DNA from 4 places in the Bacillus coreaensis genome. Region 3 is predicted to be linked to each of the others. Evidence: riboswitches for the same ligand, from Rfam matches in the RefSeq annotation. Region 3 holds a riboswitch; each other region holds the start of a gene.
The links. A riboswitch is a leader RNA that binds a small molecule or an ion and turns the genes downstream of it on or off. The one in region 3 is predicted to bind cyclic di-GMP.
Positions count from the first base shown of each region.

Region 1: another riboswitch for cyclic di-GMP. It lies ahead of ACQ5H4_RS16940 (amidase); the one in region 3 lies ahead of ACQ5H4_RS17685 (methyl-accepting chemotaxis protein).
Region 2: another riboswitch for cyclic di-GMP. It lies ahead of ACQ5H4_RS19425 (DUF5667 domain-containing protein); the one in region 3 lies ahead of ACQ5H4_RS17685 (methyl-accepting chemotaxis protein).
Region 4: another riboswitch for cyclic di-GMP. It lies ahead of ACQ5H4_RS07775 (type II secretion system protein); the one in region 3 lies ahead of ACQ5H4_RS17685 (methyl-accepting chemotaxis protein).

Region 1 is NZ_JBOCCY010000012.1:43,213-47,947, reverse strand. It holds one part of gene ACQ5H4_RS16950 (IS3 family transposase) at 1-755, shown strand, start outside; gene ACQ5H4_RS16945 (YhfC family intramembrane metalloprotease) at 905-1,675, shown strand; cyclic di-GMP riboswitch class I at 1,723-1,812, shown strand; gene ACQ5H4_RS16940 (amidase) at 1,856-2,722, shown strand; gene ACQ5H4_RS16935 (LysR family transcriptional regulator) at 2,836-3,720, shown strand; gene aroQ (type II 3-dehydroquinate dehydratase) at 3,859-4,317, shown strand.
Region 2 is NZ_JBOCCY010000017.1:28,490-33,224, reverse strand. It holds gene ACQ5H4_RS19435 (3-phenylpropionate MFS transporter) at 1-922, shown strand, start outside; gene ACQ5H4_RS19430 (hypothetical protein) at 1,070-1,219, shown strand; gene ACQ5H4_RS19425 (DUF5667 domain-containing protein) at 1,305-2,468, opposite strand; cyclic di-GMP riboswitch class I at 2,572-2,657, opposite strand; gene ACQ5H4_RS19420 (transglycosylase domain-containing protein) at 2,859-4,735, shown strand, end outside.
Region 3 is NZ_JBOCCY010000013.1:75,686-80,420, forward strand. It holds gene ACQ5H4_RS17670 (hypothetical protein) at 1-34, opposite strand, end outside; gene ACQ5H4_RS17675 (hypothetical protein) at 79-204, opposite strand; gene ACQ5H4_RS17680 (HD-GYP domain-containing protein) at 417-1,424, opposite strand; gene ACQ5H4_RS17685 (methyl-accepting chemotaxis protein) at 1,518-3,209, opposite strand; cyclic di-GMP riboswitch class I at 3,499-3,586, opposite strand; gene ACQ5H4_RS17690 (ATP-binding protein) at 3,735-4,157, opposite strand.
Region 4 is NZ_JBOCCY010000004.1:14,225-18,959, reverse strand. It holds gene pilM (type IV pilus biogenesis protein PilM) at 1-93, opposite strand, end outside; gene ACQ5H4_RS07795 (hypothetical protein) at 119-1,153, opposite strand; gene ACQ5H4_RS07790 (prepilin-type N-terminal cleavage/methylation domain-containing protein) at 1,175-1,588, opposite strand; gene ACQ5H4_RS07785 (type IV pilus modification PilV family protein) at 1,585-1,974, opposite strand; gene ACQ5H4_RS07780 (prepilin peptidase) at 1,988-2,710, opposite strand; gene ACQ5H4_RS07775 (type II secretion system protein) at 2,826-3,221, opposite strand; cyclic di-GMP riboswitch class II at 3,317-3,400, opposite strand; gene ACQ5H4_RS07770 (hypothetical protein) at 3,775-4,296, shown strand; gene ACQ5H4_RS07765 (nucleoside deaminase) at 4,517-4,735, shown strand, end outside.

The sequences.
Region 1 (4,735 bases), on a different contig from region 3:
TTAGCCGACCAGACAAAGATATAGAATTAAAAATCATGATTCAAGCAATCTATCATGATCACAAAGGGCGATATGGTTATCGTCGTATTAAGGATGAGCTAAAGAACCAAGGACATAACGTTAATCACAAAAAAGTCCAACGCCTCATGAAAGAGTTAGGGCTAAAAAGTATTGTTCGAATGAAGAAATATCGTTCTTATAAAGGGAAGGTTGGTAAGATAGCACCCAATATACTTGACCGTAACTTCAAGGCTGAAAGCCCGAATGAAAAATGGGTTACAGATATTACTGAGTTTAAATTGTTTGGTGAAAAGCTGTACTTGTCACCGATGTTAGATTTATTTAATGGAGAAATTATAGCCTATACTATCGAATCAAAACCAAGATATTCTCTTGTATCAAAGATGTTGAAAAAGGCATTTGAAAGACTGACAGATGGACACAAATTACTAATCCACTCAGACCAAGGCTGGCATTATCAGATGCCCCAATATCAAAAAGCTTTAAAAGAAAATGAGATTACACAAAGTATGTCACGTAAGGGAAACTGTTACGATAACGCAGTAATAGAGAACTTTTTCGGCATTCTAAAATCGGAATTTTTATATACTCAAGAGTTTGAAAGTGTAGAACATTTTAAAATTGAATTAGAAGAATATATTGATTACTACAATAACAAAAGGATTAAAGCCAAATTAAAAGGTCTGAGTCCGGTACAATACCGGACTCGGACTCAGACCTTAAGAGTTGCCTGATGAAATAAATGTCTAACTTTATGGGGTCACTTCATTAAAGAGGTGCTTTTTTAATTGGAAAAAAGAACAAAACCCCATTGACAGAATATAACTCTTACTTTAATATTATCATTATCAATAATGATAATAAAAACAAGGGGGGATTTACGATGATTAGCAATGCAACAATCTTAAGCATGGTCGCAGTTATTATTTTTTCCATTCTTCTATTTACTAACGCCATTCTAATAACAAAAAAACAGGTAGGAATTTCACTCAAGCCGTTAATAATAGGTAGCATCGGGTTTGTTATTATCACTCAAGTATTAGAGAAACTTCTTCATGTTGCAGCCATAACCAATTTTCCAAACTATGCGGAACATCCATGGTTATTTGGATTATACGGCGGTTTTGCGGCAGGGATATTTGAGGAAGTAGGGCGCTATATCTTATTTATCTGGCTGTTGAAAAAATATCAGGATTACAAAGGTGGGCTGTCTTTCGGGGTAGGCTGGGGTGGCATTGAAGCCGTAGTTATTGCCCTTTCAACGGTTGTACCATTCCTTCTCTTTGCAACGATGATCAATGCAGGTACATTTGATGCCTCTATCGGAGCTAGTCTTCCGAGTGATCAAGCAGCAACCATTAAAGAAACATTATTAAATCAAGGAGTTTCTCACTACCTATGGGGAATACCAGAGCGTTTCTTTGCTCTCTTTATGCAAATCGCTTTCACTTTACTTGTTTTACTAGCGGTCATTAAAAAGAAGTTCCAATACGTACTGCTCGCAATTATCGCTCATGCGGCAATTGATTTTCCTTTAGCCTTCTACCAAACTGGATACATCAAAAGCTTATGGATTATTGAGTTGTACATTGCCTTCATCGGAGTTCTATCTTTCTTCATTATAAAAAGATTAAGAAAATTGCTGATTGGGTAAAAATACCTGAGACAAAAGTTGGTTTTAATAAAGTATAATAAAAGAAAAACTGTAAAAGGCAAACTTCTCCGAAAGGGAAGGACGCAAAGCCGTGAGCCTAATCGCTTGATCTAGCGAATGGTTGTCAGGTTGCCAGGTCTCATTTTGTGAGCCTCGGCTGGCAGAATGGGGGAACTTGAAATGAAAAAGCTAGTAGTATCAATGATTGTTGTGTTGCTTTTTTCAATAGGAGGCTTTGGATCAAAAATGAGTGCTTCTACTGTAGATCGCTCCACCTGGCTATGGAATCCGTGGGAAATTGTTAGTGATGAAGAGGGAACAATAAGCTTTCTCGAACAAAAGCAAATCAACAAAGTCTATGTACAAATCGATCGTGATATCCCAATGAATGTGTACCGTAGCTTTACTACGAAGGCATCAGTAAAAGGGATAAAAGTATATGCTCTAGACGGAGCACCAAGCTGGGTAGCTCCAAAAGGATATCGAAATCAAGATGCGTTAATGAACTGGTTAAAAACCTATCAAGCTGGGTCAACCGCTTCTCAAAAATTTACGGGTATTCATTTAGATGTAGAGCCTTACTTATATAGCGGTTGGAATACGAAACGAGCGGCAACTGTTAAAAGTTATCAAGAATTAATAACTAAAGCGAGTGCCTCTGCTGACACATTAAAACTACCTCTTGAAGCCGACCTGCCATTCTGGTTTGATGAAGTGTCTTACAACAATACGTTTGGCAAAGGAAATCTAGCAGAGTGGGTTATTACAAAAACGAATAGTGTAACGATTATGGCCTACCGTGATACCGCCCCAGCTATCATTGAAATCGTCAAAAATGAAATAGCCTTTGCCGGCAAACACAATAAGGCATTAGTCATCGGTGTAGAAACAGGTGCAACAGACGAAGGCGATATAATTTCCTTTTTTGAAGAAGGGGAAGCCTACATGAATGAGCAGCTTGATTTGGTTGCCTCCCATTACGGAACCACTCTTGGATATAAGGGACTGGCAATCCACCATGTGGGAAGCTGGAAAACCATGAAATAAAGAACAAAAGAAAGCACTCAAAGAGTGCTTTTTTGTTCATATTCAGTCCTTTTTCTTACCTAAAAAACATCATATACTTTGTTTAAAGCTTGGAAACAGGGAGGGCTCTGTTTATGAACCTGAAACATTTACAATATTTTCGTGTGCTAGCCAAAACACAGCATTATACAAAAGCAGCCGCTCAGCTATATATCACACAACCAAGTCTTAGCCAGGCAATCGGCGAGCTTGAAAAAGAATTAAGTATCAAGTTATTTGAAAAGGTTGGTCGAAATATTAAGCTGACCAAATACGGCCACTATTTTTTAACCTATGTGGAAAATGGATTAGAGGAGCTTGAAAAGGGTGAAAGGAATCTTCAAAAGCTCACCAATGCCAATACGGGTATCATTGACTTAGCATTCATTTTCTCCTTAGGAGCCGATTTTGTCCCATCGATTATTCAGTCTTTTATGGAAGAAAATGAGGGCGGACAAGTAACCTTTTCTTGTATTCAAGGAACCACACAGAATATCATCCAAGGCTTAAAGGAAGAAAATTATGACCTTGCTTTTTGTACGTATGCGGAACATGAACCAGAAATTGATTTTATTCCATTAATGAAGAGAGATATTGTACTCATCACTCATAAAGATCATCCGTTAGCATCCAAGGATTCCGTGGAATTAATGGATATTGCTGAGGAAAAATTCATTTGTTTTAACAAGAAAAGTCTATTTCGTCCCGTAATCGATCAATTATTTACGGATGCCGGGATCACTCCATATATATCTTGTGAAGTAGCAGAAGATACGGCATTGGTGGGCTTAGTGGCAGCCAAACAAGGAGTGGGAATCCTTCCGCGATCCTCCACCTTAGACCTGTTTGACATTAAAGTTCTACCTTTTCAGGAGCCGCTCCCAGAACAAATTATCTACATGGCGAGTGTAAAGAATCGTTACCTATCACCTGTAGTGGAAAAGTTTAAAAGTTATATTGAAAGAAATTCACTTAACTAAGACTCTTTTTTTTATTTTTCATAGGGTAAGCCTATAGATCTCACCAAAAAACCGATTGGTATTTATGGATTGTCTGTTTTAGAATAGTCGTATAAACAAGTTTGTGAAATAATGAGCAAGAGGAAGAGGGAATCTATGATGAAAAAGGTGCTTATGCTAAACGGTGTGAATCTTAATATGTTTGGAAAACGTAATCCGAAGGTGTATGGAACGATTACCCTAGATGAAATTAATGAAAACATGAAAAAGTTAGCAGAAGAGTTAGATCTAGAACTTGAAACATTCCAAACGAACTGTGAGGGAGAGATGGTAGATCGCATTCATCAAGCCTATCGTGAAAAAGTCGATGCAGTGATTATTAATGCTGGTGCCTGGACCCACTATAGCTACGGAATTCGCGATGCTTTAGATATTTTAGAAGTACCGTTTATTGAGATTCATATGTCTAATATCCATGCAAGAGATGAATTTAGACATCGTTCTGTATTTGCAGAAATTGCTCAAGGTCAGATTAGCGGTTTTGGATGTGACAGTTACTTATTAGGGTTAAGAGCCGCAAAAACACTTATTGATGAAAAGCAATTACAAGAAGCTTAAAAAAAAGCTAGCAGGCCAATAACTAAAGGGTTCCGTTTTTTGGGTACTTTATTAATTAAAATACACAAGACAAGACGTATGAATTTGCATACGTCTTGTAGTAATTAACATGATTAAGTATTGTACAATTAAAACTGGTCGATAAAAAGCTGCTGATTCCCACATTTAGGTTTAAGAGGGTCCGCACTTATCAGTTGAGGGATCAGGTTAAGCACCCGAGCTGAAAAATAGACGGAGAAATTCCGATTAATTAGTAATTGTTATTAAAAAAAGCTTAAATAAACGGAGAGATTCCGCCTAATGGCTCAAAAAATCCCAAAATAGGAGATTTTGCTTTGCATAAGCGGAAAACCTCCCCTTATTTACCTCCGAAATCCGCTCCATTCTGCATCTAACCGGAAATTCTCCGCTTATTATG
Region 2 (4,735 bases), on a different contig from region 3:
TATCTCACTCATTTCCACCGTTCTTTATATTCCATCTTCTTCGTTTACAACCTTATTCGTTGTAACGATCCTATTTAGTGCTGTTTATCCGACACTTTTGCCTGCTGTCGAAAGTGCCGCGGCAGTGTTAGTAAGTCAACATGGAATACATTATGGAAAAAGTCGTAAATACGGATCGATTGGATTTGTTGTCTCTGTTTTTATTATTAGTATGTTAACAGGGCAGTGGGGAGAGCAAGCCATATTGTGGAGTATGTTTGTCGGTCTTGGTTTCATGCTAATTATGTCTTTTTTACCAACACCGCCTATTTTATTAGAGGCACCATCCAAACAAAATCGAAAAGGGGCATTATCTGTCCAGAAATTATTAGAAGTTAAAAGCTTTCCGATCGTATTACTCATTGTTGTGTTATTACAAGGAGCACATGCTTCTTATTACAACTATGGATATATTTATTTACAAGACTTACAAGTGAATCAATATTATATCGGTTTGATTATTAACATAGCGGTCATTTTTGAAATCTTTTACTTTATGAAAGCAGATTCCTTGTTTCAAAAATGGAATACATCCTCCTTATTATTGCTAGCGGCAGCAGGTTCTACTTTAAGGTGGATCCTTTTGTTTTTGTTCCCCAATATCTGGGTATTTATTCTTTCTCAAGGTTTACATGCTTTATCCTTTGGAGTGGCACATTACGCGTTTATTACTTATATCACTAAGAATCTACCAAAGGAACAAATTCCAAATGCTCAAGGAATTTATTCTGCGATTGCTTTAAGCTTAAGCACCGCTGTATTAACACTGATAGGTGGATTCTTGTATGAGATTTCCCCGAATCTTGCCTTTTTAGGTATGATTATTTGTACCATTCCGGCAATTTTAGTTATTGTTGGTTCAAGAAGTCGGTTTAATTATTAAAAAAGTTTGTGGGGAGCATGGAACTATTAAAGTTCATGCTCTTTTTGCATAACTTATGACGCGAAAGTTTCTGATTTTTCGACTCTCATGTCATAAACTTTTTCTTATGACGCACTATATAAACATATTAAGATTTGGAGGCACATCATGACGAAAGAAAACAATGAGTACAAAAGCCTTTTATCTATTAGTGAAGAGAACGAGCAAAAATTAGAAATAAGTTCAACAGGTTATGGGCTTGTAAGTACTTCAGGTGAAACAGAACAAAATCATCAGAATAATCATGGACAGAAATAAGTGGGTTGGTAAAAGCAGTGAATTTTCACTGCTTTTTCATTTGACAAAAAATAAAGTAGCCACTGAATAATCAGTGGCTGACAGATTAATCTTTGTTCTTTTCGTTACTTTTGCTTTGTTGCTCGGCTTGACGTTTCGCTTCTTCTCTTTGCTTCTCGGCAGCTTTACGCTGTTCTTCCGCTAGACGATTGGCTTCTTCTCTTTTCTTCTCGGCAGCTTTACGCTGTTCTTCCGCTAGACGTTTGGCTTCTTCTTTTTGCTTTTCGGCAGCTTTACGCTGTTCTTCTGCTAAGCGATTTACTTCTTCTTTTTGCTTTTCCGCTGCTTTGCGTTGTTCTTCTTCTAAGGGTTTTGTTTCTTCTTTTTGTTGTTCTTCTGAAGGTTGCTGAACAGATTTTTCCTTTTTTGCAACAGAAGCTAACTGAACCTCAGTGCTATCCGAAATTGCTTCTGTCTTTACTTCATCGGTTTCTGTCTTTTCTTCGTCAGTTCCTTCTACATCTGGGTTTATTTGTTCCTCTTGTTCTATAGTGGACACGGTTTGTTTAGGAGCCTTCTTTTTTCCATTCGATAGTTCAGACGGATGGATGCCTAGTTCCTTTGCAACATCTCCAAATCCCTTGTTTTCCCCATTAAAAAGAGCACCAACTTCCTCAACGGTCTTATCTGTTGCATTAGCTAGGATAAATACCTGTACAATTTGGCCATATCCCAAACCGGAATCACGTAACTCTTTTACTTTTGTTTCATCAAGTGCATTTACAATCGAAGGGAGTTTGGCTAGAACTTGTTGTTTCTCCTCAACGTCTTCTAGTAAGCTTTCATCTAGTAGTTCGCCAACTTCTTCATTTAATTCAATTGAATCTTCAAGCTTTTCATCTAATTCTAAAACCTGTTCCTCATTCATCTCTTCATTTATTATCATTTCAGCAATTGTTTCTTCAGCATCTGTAAGTATTTTTAGATAGTCTTCAATAGCTTCTTGAACAAATACTTGTTTTTCTTCTTCGGACATGGCCTTTGCCTCTGCGATACGTTCTTCCGCAAATTGAAGGAGTAAATCTGTTTCTTCTGATCCATTAGATGCAAGGAATAGTTGAATGTCTTCTACTAATCGATCAATGGTATAGATAAATTGATCAGGCGTTGTTCCTGGATCGTAACTGTCGGCGGTTTCCTCGGCAAGTACAGAGTTACCAAACAAAAACATACTTGAGATAACGAGTGGAGCGGTCCATTTTCTTTTCATCCATTTTTCTCCCTGGAATAAATTTAGTAATCTTTATCCATAAGACTTTTATTGAAACAAAAAGGACTAGTCCCGAAGAATAGTCCTGTAGTCCTACATTCTCTTCGGTAACTGGCAGGCATAGTTCATTTGACCTTAGCCCCTGTAGTTTTGCGTCCTTATATTTCTATAAGTTTGCCCTTATCGGATATTTCCTACTTCTATCTTACTATCGGGAAGGATTTTAATATACAGGTAAAAATTCACTGTGAGGAGTATCCAGAAATGAAGTAGTATAAACCTTCAAGCTGTTTTTTATAAAATAACCCAGATATTTTATTTTTACTAAATCGGGTATAACATAATAGTTAACTTTTTAAGCAAAAGGTGGGAGAATTTTTCGTGGGAAGAATGGAAAGACGACAACAAAGGAAGACCTCAAAGTTTTCTTGGAGTGCCTTTACTTCAAAGAGCGCAAAAATCAAGATACTTTCGGCAATTATAGGTATGGCTCTCGTTTTCTTTATGATTTTTAACATCTTAATCTGGACAACAGACGTGAGCAAGTTAGAAGAACCTGCACCACAACCAACCATCATTTTTGATCAAAGGGGAGAGGTCGCAAGTAAAATTGCATCATCTAATATTGAAGGCGTTAGTATTGAGAAAATACCGGACACTGTTGTACATGCGGTGATTGCAACAGAGGACCAGAGGTTTTATAAGCATGATGGAATTAACTATTTTGCCATTGCGAAGGCTTTGATAAAAAACACCCTGAGTGGAGAAATCGTGGCTGGAGGTAGTACATTAACACAGCAGCTAGCTAAAAATGCTTTTTTAACACAAGAACGAACATATACTAGAAAGTTTAAAGAACTTATTATTACAAAAAGAATTGAACAAAAGTATTCAAAAGATGAAATTATGGAGAGATATTTAAACCAAATCTACTTTGGTGAAGGGGCATGGGGAATCCAACGTGCTGCCCAGACGTACTTTGGAAAGGATGTTAGTGAATTAACTCTTGGGGAATCAGCTATGATAGCGGGATTAATAAAAGCCCCGTCCATTTTGTCTCCATTTAAGGATATGGACCGATCGGTAGAACGAAGAGATCTTGTTTTATCACTTATGGAAGAAGAAGGCTATATTACGGAAGCGGAACGAAACGAGGCAAAAGAACAGACAATCGTTTTAGAAGGAAAAAAAATCGATGGTTATAAAGGGAAATACCCTTATTATGTTGACCATATCATTGCAGAAGCGATTGAACAATATGAACTAACTGAAAACGAGATTCTTTCAGGTGGTCTAAGAATTTATACAGAACTAAATCCAGTCATTCAAAATGCGGCTGAAGAAGTGTATGACGATAATAGCCTATTTCCTGAAAGTACGTCTGATCAGCTGCTTCAAAGTGGGGCAGCCTTTATCGCCCCCGCTACAGGAGGAATCACCGCCCTTGTCGGAGGTAGAGGGGAACATGTGTTTAGAGGCTTTAACCATGCGACTCAATTAGAGCGTCAGCCAGGATCTACAATGAAGCCATTAGCTGCGTATACACCTGCCCTTGAACAAGGATATGACATATTTGATAAACTGCAGGATCGCCCTATCGACATTAATGGATATCAACCATTGAATTATGATAAACGTTTCCGTGGAGAGGTAACGATGTATGATGCCTTGGTTAACTCCTATAATGTGCCTCCTGTATGGCTCCTTCAGAAAATGGGAGTGAAATATGGGGTCAATGCCGTGGAACGCTTTGGTATTTCGTTGGAGGAAGAAGACCAAACAGCTGGTATGACACTTGGCGGCTTACACAAAGGAGTATCACCTTTAGCAATGGCACAGGCTTATTCTACATTTGCCAACAAAGGGGTACGAATCACAGCCCACTCGATTACCCGAATTGAAGATGCAGAAGGAAAAGTGATTGCACAATGGAAAAATCATGCGATCAAGGTGACGGACCCAGAAGTTGCTGAGAAAATGACGTATATGTTAAAAGGAGTCGTTGATGAAGGGACAGGAGAAAATGCGAAGGTAAGTGGTTGGGATATTGCTGGAAAAACAGGAACGACCGAACTACCTTTTGCAAACGATGCTGGAACAAAGGATCACTGGTTTGTCGGGTATTCACCTGAAATGGTGGGAGCGGTATGGATGGGGTACGATCAAACTGACGAAAATCATTATCTAACCACATCAAGTAGTTCTACCGTAACGATTTTATTTAAAGAAATTTTTAGTAGGTCCTCCTCTGTGTTTACTGAAAAGGA
Region 3 (4,735 bases):
GCCACTCACAAAGTGTCATCTCGATATTACGCATTAGATATTATTCCTTAGCTGTTTCTATTGATGAAATGTCATCTTCTATGCTTGAAATCCATTTTCTATTTTACTTATTGCATCTTCCATTGCTTCTCCTCGTTCTGATACTTGAAGCCCTTCTGGAAAATTATCGAATGCATCCTGCTCCTCGTCTTTGACGCTCTCCAATTCTGAACTACATTCATTAGCTTTTATTTATTATTGATTGCAATAATTTTCTACGAGTCTTGTTCATATTTAATCCCTCCTCTTTCAATGTTTAGGCTTTATATTACTAAAATCCCTATCTCTTATCCTTCAAATTGTTCCCACAAAAAAAATGATGTTTTTATAACTACTTCGAAACAAGAGTTTATTTCTTCTATAATTATACAACCAAATTAGTTTTTATACACTCCAAACATATCTAAAAAAGCATCTGTAATCTCTGGATCAAAGTGCTTGCCCCGTTCTTTATATATGTAATGTAGGGCATCCTGCTCTGCCCAAGCATCCTTATATGCTCTTCTACTGGTTAATGCATCAAAGACATCAACTATTCCTACTACTCTTGCTTCAAAAGGAATTTGCATTCCCTTATACCTAAATGGATAACCTGATCCATCCCACTTCTCGTGATGATACATTATTATATTTTTTGCAATTTCAAGACTTTTTGTAAAGCTATTATTTATATCAATTGAAATTTTACTCAATATTTCCACACCAAATTTTGGATGAAACTCAATAATATCTCTTTCATAACTATTTAAACTCCGAGGCTTATATAAGATACTCTCTGGAATACCAGCCTTTCCAATATCATGCAATATACTTGTATAAACAATATCTGTGAAATATGAAGGATCATAATGTGCTTGGACATTTCTTTCTTGTATTTTTTGTAGAAGGGATTCACAGAGTTTTTGTACTCTTAATAGATGATTTTCAATTCCAGGATCGTGTATTTCGCATGAGATAGCCATTGTTTTTAATATTTCTCTTTTGGTTTTTAACCTTTGACTTTCACTAAGATATGTACCTTGATTTAATTGTTCTAATTCCCTAAAAACTCCAATAAAATATACACGATTCTCTATCTCTATCGGAGAAATAGTAATATGAGAATGCCATAAATTACCACATTTCTTTTTATTAACAAATACTCCTGACCAAGATTTTAGCTGTTTTAACGTATCCTTTACTTCCCTATAAATAGATGGAGAAGTTAAATTCGATTTTAAAAAACCAGCATTACGCCCCCTTACCTCCTCCTTCGTATATCCTGTCATAGTGAGATATTTATTATTTACTTCTAAAATAGTATGATCAATATCCGTAATGCAAACTGCATCAGCCAATTTCAAGAAATAGCTAAACTGATCAGGTGTTATATATTTGACCTCCATTTAATTCTTCTCCTAACCTTTTTTCGTCTGGCTGGGGGAAGATTGATTATCTTCTAAAATCCCCCCTATACTATTACATTTATTACTATAAAACTATATCTTAAAGCCCCTTATCAATTCTCTTAAATCCTCAGCCATATTTGATAAGTTTGAAGCTGACGATGTTACTTCTTCCACCGTTGCTAATTGTTCTTCTGATACAGAGGCTATTTCAGCAGTATTATCAATGGATTGTTTTGAAATTTGGATGACCTGATCAATGGATGCATTTACTTGTTCCATACTTGTAGACATTTGTTCAGATACATTAGATAGTTCCTGTATTTCAGCACTCACATTTTCAATAGCAGTTATAATCATTCCAAATGCTTTTCCTGTATCTTCAACTAAAACCCTTCCTTTAGTTACTTCACTCGTTCCATTATTCATCATATCTACTGCCCGCACAACATCGCTTTGAATAAGCTGAACTAAGTTTGCAATTTGGCTTGCTGAAAGTCTTGATTGTTCTGCTAATTTCCTAACTTCATTTGCTACAACTGCAAATCCCTTCCCATGTTCTCCTGCCCTCGCCGATTCAATGGCCGCATTCAATGCCAACAGGTTTGTTTGGTCAGCTATACCTGTAATCACACCAATAATATCTCCTATTTGCTTAGAGTTACTATCTAATTCCCTAATCACTTTATTTGTTTCGTTTGTTGAATTATTTATAGACTCCATTTGTACTACTACTTTTTGTAGCATCTCATTTCCTGTATTTGCTTGAATTGCTGTTTCTGAAGTTGAATCTGCAACATTTGTAGAAGTAACTGATAGACGCTTGACTCCATTTAACATTTCGGACACTAATTTCGCACTTTCTCTTGTAGAACTCCCCTGTACTTCCGCTCCACTTGCCACTTCTTGTATAGCAGTTGTGATTGAAGTTATAGCTGAACTTGTTTGTTCAGCACTTGCCATTAACTCTTCAGCAGATGACGCTACAGTTTCCGATGTGTTGCTAACTTTGAAAATTAGCTCTCTTAAATTATTTACCATCAGATTAAAGGAATCTGTCAGATCCCCTATTTCATCTCTATTTCTAACCCTTATTTCATCAATTAGTAGATCACCATCTGCAATTTTTTTTGCAGATTTTGAGATTTTTTGAACAGGTAAAGATATATTTCTACTAATGTATAAAGCTATGAAAAGACCTGAAACAAGAGCTATACTGCTTATAATAACAATAAGCATTTTACTCGTTTTTGTGTCCTCTGAAAGTTTGTTGCTTGTCTCTGTCGTACTTGTCTCTTGAAATAAACGTGCTTTATCTCCAACCTCCGTAATTTTAGTTGCTAATCCATTTCCCTTTTCTACCATTAATTGTGTAATTTCATCATTCTTATTCTCATCTTTTAAAACAATTAGTTCATTAGCTAATTGAGTGTATTCCTTTTCTACGGCTACAAACTCATTAACTATTTCCTTCGCTTCGTTACTTACATTAAAACTTAGAAATTCTTCTACTACTTCGGAAAAATTTTGTGATGATTCCTGAAATTTTTGGAGAGTTTCTGTATTACTGTTTACTAAATAACCACGTAAGTATATCTGCTCTTTAAGTATGGTATTTTCCATTTCACTGATCAGCTTTGTCTTCTTGAAGCTATCCTCGATAACATTTTTATAATTTTTATCAACTATTGTAAATTGTACATACGCTATTATTGAAACTGTTGCCAGTAATAATAAGACAGTAGAAAATCCTAATATTAATTTCCTGCTTATATTAATTTTCATTTCTTTCTCTCCATTTCAGTACCTTCAGAGTGATAGCATTCATCACATAACTCAAATAACCTCAGATAGTTTTTCGTGATCCAATATTGTTATTAAATTACCTCTTCCTTCAGATACAACTAACATAATTAGGCGTACCAACTATCTCAGTTATATCTTTAATTTTTTCAATCGAATATTATTGGTTATATTAAAATCATAGTTACCTTTACCAACATTGAATATATATAAACTTCACAACATATCTCCTTTATAAAAAACCCTTCTTTTAATAATAAAAGAAGGGTTTTTTTGCAACTGGCTGACTTAGACTATTTATGCCCTTAACCCCTATAGTTTTGCGTCTCTATTTTTCAATAGATTTGCCCCTTTATTACTTTGAAAAATATATAGTATTATTTTACTATTTTCAAGTGGATATTCTGTGACATTTTTTCCACTGTGTACAAAAGACACCAATACTTTCCATTGTTTATTATAAACATATTTCAAATAAAGGATGTGATTTACAACACATTACTAATTTCAATTTAGAGGTTCAATTTTCTGAAATAATACAGTTATCGAGTTCCCTTTTTTGTTATAAATTACCCTATTTGCAATCTTATATATCATATAAATCCCTCTACCTCGTTCTTCATATAGACAGTCTGTTAGAAGAATATCTAACCCCTTATCATTAATTAGTTTTATCTTCTCCTCTATAAGAAAACCTCGACCATTGTCACTGACTTTAAAACCAAACTCCTTTTTACTGGTAAGAAACTGTATGTTTACAGGAAAACCGCCATGTTCAACTGCATTATTTACAGCCTCAATCATGGCATACTTAATTAAGTATGAAGACTTCAATTCAGTATGATTGTCTACCTCTTTTTCTATTACACATAGTATATTCTCATACTCACTCCTCTCTAAGAACTCATAATTAGAGATTACAAAAAGCATTAATATTTGAATGTATCAGAATCAATACTTGTCTTAAAAAATATTAGCCACTGAGCCCCAAAAAGAAGCAAAGAAAGAAGTATTATACATTTCTAAAAGCGAAATACGTATAGGAATTAGCAAAAACACTTACGATTCAAGCTACAGTGGTTATTATCAATAAAATCATATGTTAATCCTTGATCATCAAGTAAATAAAAGAGAGTGATGTTCTGCTCTATCTAAACCATGGTTTGGAACATCAAATACATTCCATAAAAATAAAATAAATAGAAAACATATTAGCCATGCAATCCATCACATAAAGTAATTGATATTCCTTCTTCTTACCTTCTGGGAACTTAGATAAAAAGATTATGGTAGTAGAAGGATATTTTATAAGCATTACAGACTAAAGAATAATAAACGTTCCTGCTTTTTTCATGCATTTTCCTCATTTGTGTATAAGCTGTGCATAGATTTTGAAAAAAAATAACGGGGAGTAGAGTTAAGGTTTACATATCGTTTTACCCGCTTCCTTTCCCACTTTTGCTCATGCTTTCCCTTCCTTCTTTTCCGTTGCGAAACCCTGTTTTATC
Region 4 (4,735 bases), on a different contig from region 3:
TTTATTGTTTTGGATTTGGACCTTCGCAGTTGTAATATACTGATCGCGAAAGTCTATACCAGAGAATGTATCGTTTTTCTTGAAGTTGAACATGTTGCACCTTCTTTCTGTTGTTGAATTATCGTTTGGTTGAAAAATTGATAGTAGATGAATCTAGACTAGACGTATACTTATCAGAGGAAGCTGTGCCGTTAATAATTGAACATACATTTTTAATATCTGAACACTCAATCCCTTCCCCTTTACCATTTACCTCAAAGTGGGACGTTCCATTATAATTTTCAGCTATTAATCCGCTATTTACTGTCACTACTGAGTTTCCACTATGTGTGATTGACTTTGCGATTAATGCACCTTCAATAGTTAATTGCGTCACTGCATTTCCGCTTCCACCAATCGATATATCTTCCACATAAACAATAGCTCCTTTAGGAATAATTATTGTTTCTCCCCCACCATTTATCGAGATTTGAGAAAACTTTGTGATCCCTTTTGGAAAAGTATATACATCACCCTTTTTAATATCATTCGGTCCAATTGTATCAGTATAGCTACTCCAATTAATCCCTAACTCTGATATAACCTTGTTATAATCGATAGATGCAATGTAAGTCCTAAGACCATCTGCAAATTGATCTTTATCAATAAAATGTCCAGGAGAGACATAACCATAAGCTGTTTTTGTTTTTGTTAATGCATCTGCACTGACATTTACATCAAACTCCATATATCGAGCAATTTTAGACTGATTTGAATTAGAATAGCTTGCTTCAAGGCTTACTTTCACCGTTTGCACATTTGAATTTGGGGTAATGGAACTTATGTTTATTGGATTAGATGTAACTTTTACCTGTACATTTCTTCCACCAATTTGATAAGAATTCGTATTATTTGTCATATCCCTCAAATAGGCAAAAGGACCACTGTTCCCAGTGCTAGCATTTTTATAATTGGTCATTTCAGACAAGACTATTTCAATCGCACCTTCAGCCCGATAAAATTCCTCTTGTTCCTTTTTTGTTTTAACAACATTCTGAAGGCCATACGTAGTGGTTGATAACATGGCTGTTCCCACGATACTAACAAGGATAACAATAAAGAGGACAATCATTAACGCTGCCCCTGATTCGTTTTCTTTTAATCTTTGAATCATATTGATCCCCCCATCGACCACTTAATACCTTACTCGTTTTTGAGCGTCATTAAAGACTTCTGTTGAAACTTTATACTCGTGACCATCTTTTTCTAATATAAGTATCACTTTGTACCGTTTTTTCGTTCCACCTTCTACTAGCTGTTCAGTAACCGTATAGCTCTTAACATTCTTAGATAAAACGGGCCCTGATACAAGCTTTATTTCGCCATTTGAATAAACGATTTTACTACTAATCTCTTGTCCATCTCTTACCGTATTCGAGATCGTTTCCATAATAAAACGGGCCTCACGCTGTAGTTCATTTTCTTTCGCTACCGTTCGTTCCATATTTGTGCCATAGCTAAACAATGAGAAGGCCAGTGCTGAGATACTTACCATAATTAAAATGACAATGAGTAATTCAATTAGGGTTACACCTTTTTCATTTCTCACTGCTTTTTCACCACCGTGACAAGCTCTAGACTAGAGGAGTCATTAGATACTACTTTTGCTGTTATTTCAAAGAACTCAATCGCACTATACATAACCGGTTTCGCTGTGATCGTAACTTTTGCATCATAGTTAGCTATGGTAGTGGTGACACATCCCTGATCTTTTTGACAATAATATTGTGTAGGGGAGTTACCACTTTTGTACCCTTTTTCACGAATAATTTCCATGATCTGTTGACCATAATAGTTCAACTGCGTGTCTTCCCCTTGCTCTACTGTCCTGGTAAAAGAACCCGTCATGATTAGGAGCAACGGAACAATCACCATGCCCGCAATAACGACAGAGATCAATAATTCAATTAATGTGACTCCCTTTTCGTTGTTCATTTTTATCTGCCCCTTATAGGAGTAGTGAGCTGTACCAGGTCCAAATATCCTCTCCGTACAGGTATGCCACTAATGTTCCAATCATAATCGAAGGCCCAAAGGCAATCGGTTCTTTTCGTTTAACAATTTTCAAAGCGATTAATAGTATTCCTACAACTGCTCCAACGAATGAGGCTAAAACCAAGCTCATTACAGTAAGTGCTGGGCCGAGTACCACTCCAATAGCTGCATATAGCTTAATGTCACCGCCACCCATGCCGCCTTTACTGACTACTGCAAGCAACAAGAGCAAACCAAAGCCTATCAAACCGCCTAGTATGTAAGATAAAAATGGATCTTCCCCGATGAAGAAACGGACAATGACAAGAACCACAATACTAGGTAGAGTAATTACGTCTAAGATTAACTTCTCACGAATGTCTGTTAACACAGAAAGAATTAGTAAAGTTGATAATAGGATTGCAGGTACTAGTTCTGACGTAAGGCCTATTTCTTTGTAAACCACAAAAAATATACTTGCAGTCATAGCTTCTCCTAATGGATATAGAGGAGATATTTCTTCTTTACAATAACGACAACGACCTTTTAAGAACAGATAACTAAATAGAGGAAATAAGTCAAAGAAACCTAGCCTGTGGTTACAGGAGGTACAGTGGGATGGAGGATAGGAGATGGATTCTTTTTTTAGTAGGCGGATAGCTACTACGTTGAAGAAGCTACCGAAAAGTAGGGACATTATAATAATAAAAAGATCAAATATAAACATATTTACAGCCCCTTTATTATTGCTAAAGTTAGTAAAAATAAAGCTGCCGTCGTCTTTAAGAGACGCGACAGCCTATATAAAATAATTATTGCGTGCATGCAGCAGTGTTATTAGTTGTTCCGTTCTTAATTTGTACATCTGTCCCAGATAATACAAAAGAACCACTACACCCATTAAAGGTTTTAACCTCAGGTAAAGACTCTAAGTATTTACCGCCTATATTACTAGTTCCTGATTCAGCAACCGTTAAAGTTTCTAGTGAAGTTATGGCAGTCGTATTTAGTGTATTATATCGATTAACAGCATCCTCTAATATAGCAATATTTTGCAAGTTTGTGTTTTTTGCTGCCTTATCTTTGTTGCTTGTTACCATCGGTAAAGCAACAGCAGCAATAATCCCCAAAATAACAATAACAACAAGTAGTTCAATCAGTGTTAAACCCGCTTGGTCTTTCATTTTCTTCTTTAATGATTTTAACATGAAGAAAGGTCCCCCTTTTAATTTTTATGTTTTTTCGAGAGCTTGTTCTTAAATTTGGGAATAAAAAGACCTTTACAGCTCATTCTATAGAATGTAGTTGTAAAGGTCGGTTGCACCAATCGCTCGATATGACTCAGGTGCCCACGTACAAGTCATATTTCTTCGCGCCCTTATCTAATGAAAAAGACTCTGTGATAAACATTACTTATTTACTAGTAGTCTACACTAAAAAAAATGAAAAAAAAAGAGGTTTTATGTAAATTTACTATTAGGAAATGTTGGCTAAACATTATTTAAAAACACCATTTTCTATACTATTTTCCCATACAGAGCAGTATCTTCAATTTCCTCATTTATCATCTTTATTTTTCAGAAATAGCAATTCCAATTAATAACAGGAGCAACCATTAAATAGTTCCTTATACCTATTTGGTATCATAATCTTCCTCAAATAAATTCTTCCATTATTAATAAAACAAAGTAACATTTTTCCCTTTTTACCCATTATAATAGGAAGAAAATATCACTTATTCTATTAAAAAGGGGATCACATATGTCTCAACCATATCAACAAAAACCTATTTGGGCTTGGGTTGTTCTTATTTTGGGTGGCCTTTTTATCGTTTTCTCTTTACCCGGTATACTGTTAACACTTTTTATGCAAATCAGACAACTAGAAATCGTAACTTCTATCTCCATCATTTTCTTTACAATTGGTGTTTGCATGATTGTTGTTTTGCTATGGGGAATGAAGAGAGCTTGGACAGCCATTAAGAAATATAACGAATATAAAGCAAAATACACTGTCATTGAAACAAATCTAGATCCGACTCCTCAAGAGAAAAAACCTATTTGGCCATGGGTAGTCATTGGGATCGGTGCCTTACCGGTACTTGGAATGGGACCAGGTGTCATCATGCTTCCAATCATGCCTTTGTTCTTGGCTGGCATGTCTACCGATTCTGGGACTACTCCCGAATATGTGCCTATGCTTATTCTTCTGATTGGTTATGGGATCATGATTGGATATATCATCTTACTCGTAAAAGCTATCAAGAGACTACGTTCTAAGTAAATAATCTGACAAGTTGCTCCTACCTTTTCCAGGTAAGAGCTTTTTTATTGTTAAAAAATGTTACAACATAACAGACAGAATATTCAAACATACATATAATAAAGAAATATACCCACCTATTATATGAACCTTCTTTATCCCTCCAACCCCAAAAAACTAACCTTTTTACAAAGGTTAGTTTTTTACACAAACATTCACAACATCGGAAAAGGTGATTTTTTTGGAAAAAGTATTTTTTATGAATGAAGCGATTAAGTTAGCTTGTGAGAATGTGTTAAGTAATCATGGTGGTCCTTTTGGGGCAATTGTAATTAAAGACGGGAAAATTATCGGAAAAGGAAAAAATGAGGTCACGAGCAGCAATGACCCTACTGCCCATGCTGAGGTTCAAGCGATTCGTGAGGCATGCTCCTATTTAGGTAGCTTTCAATTAACAGAT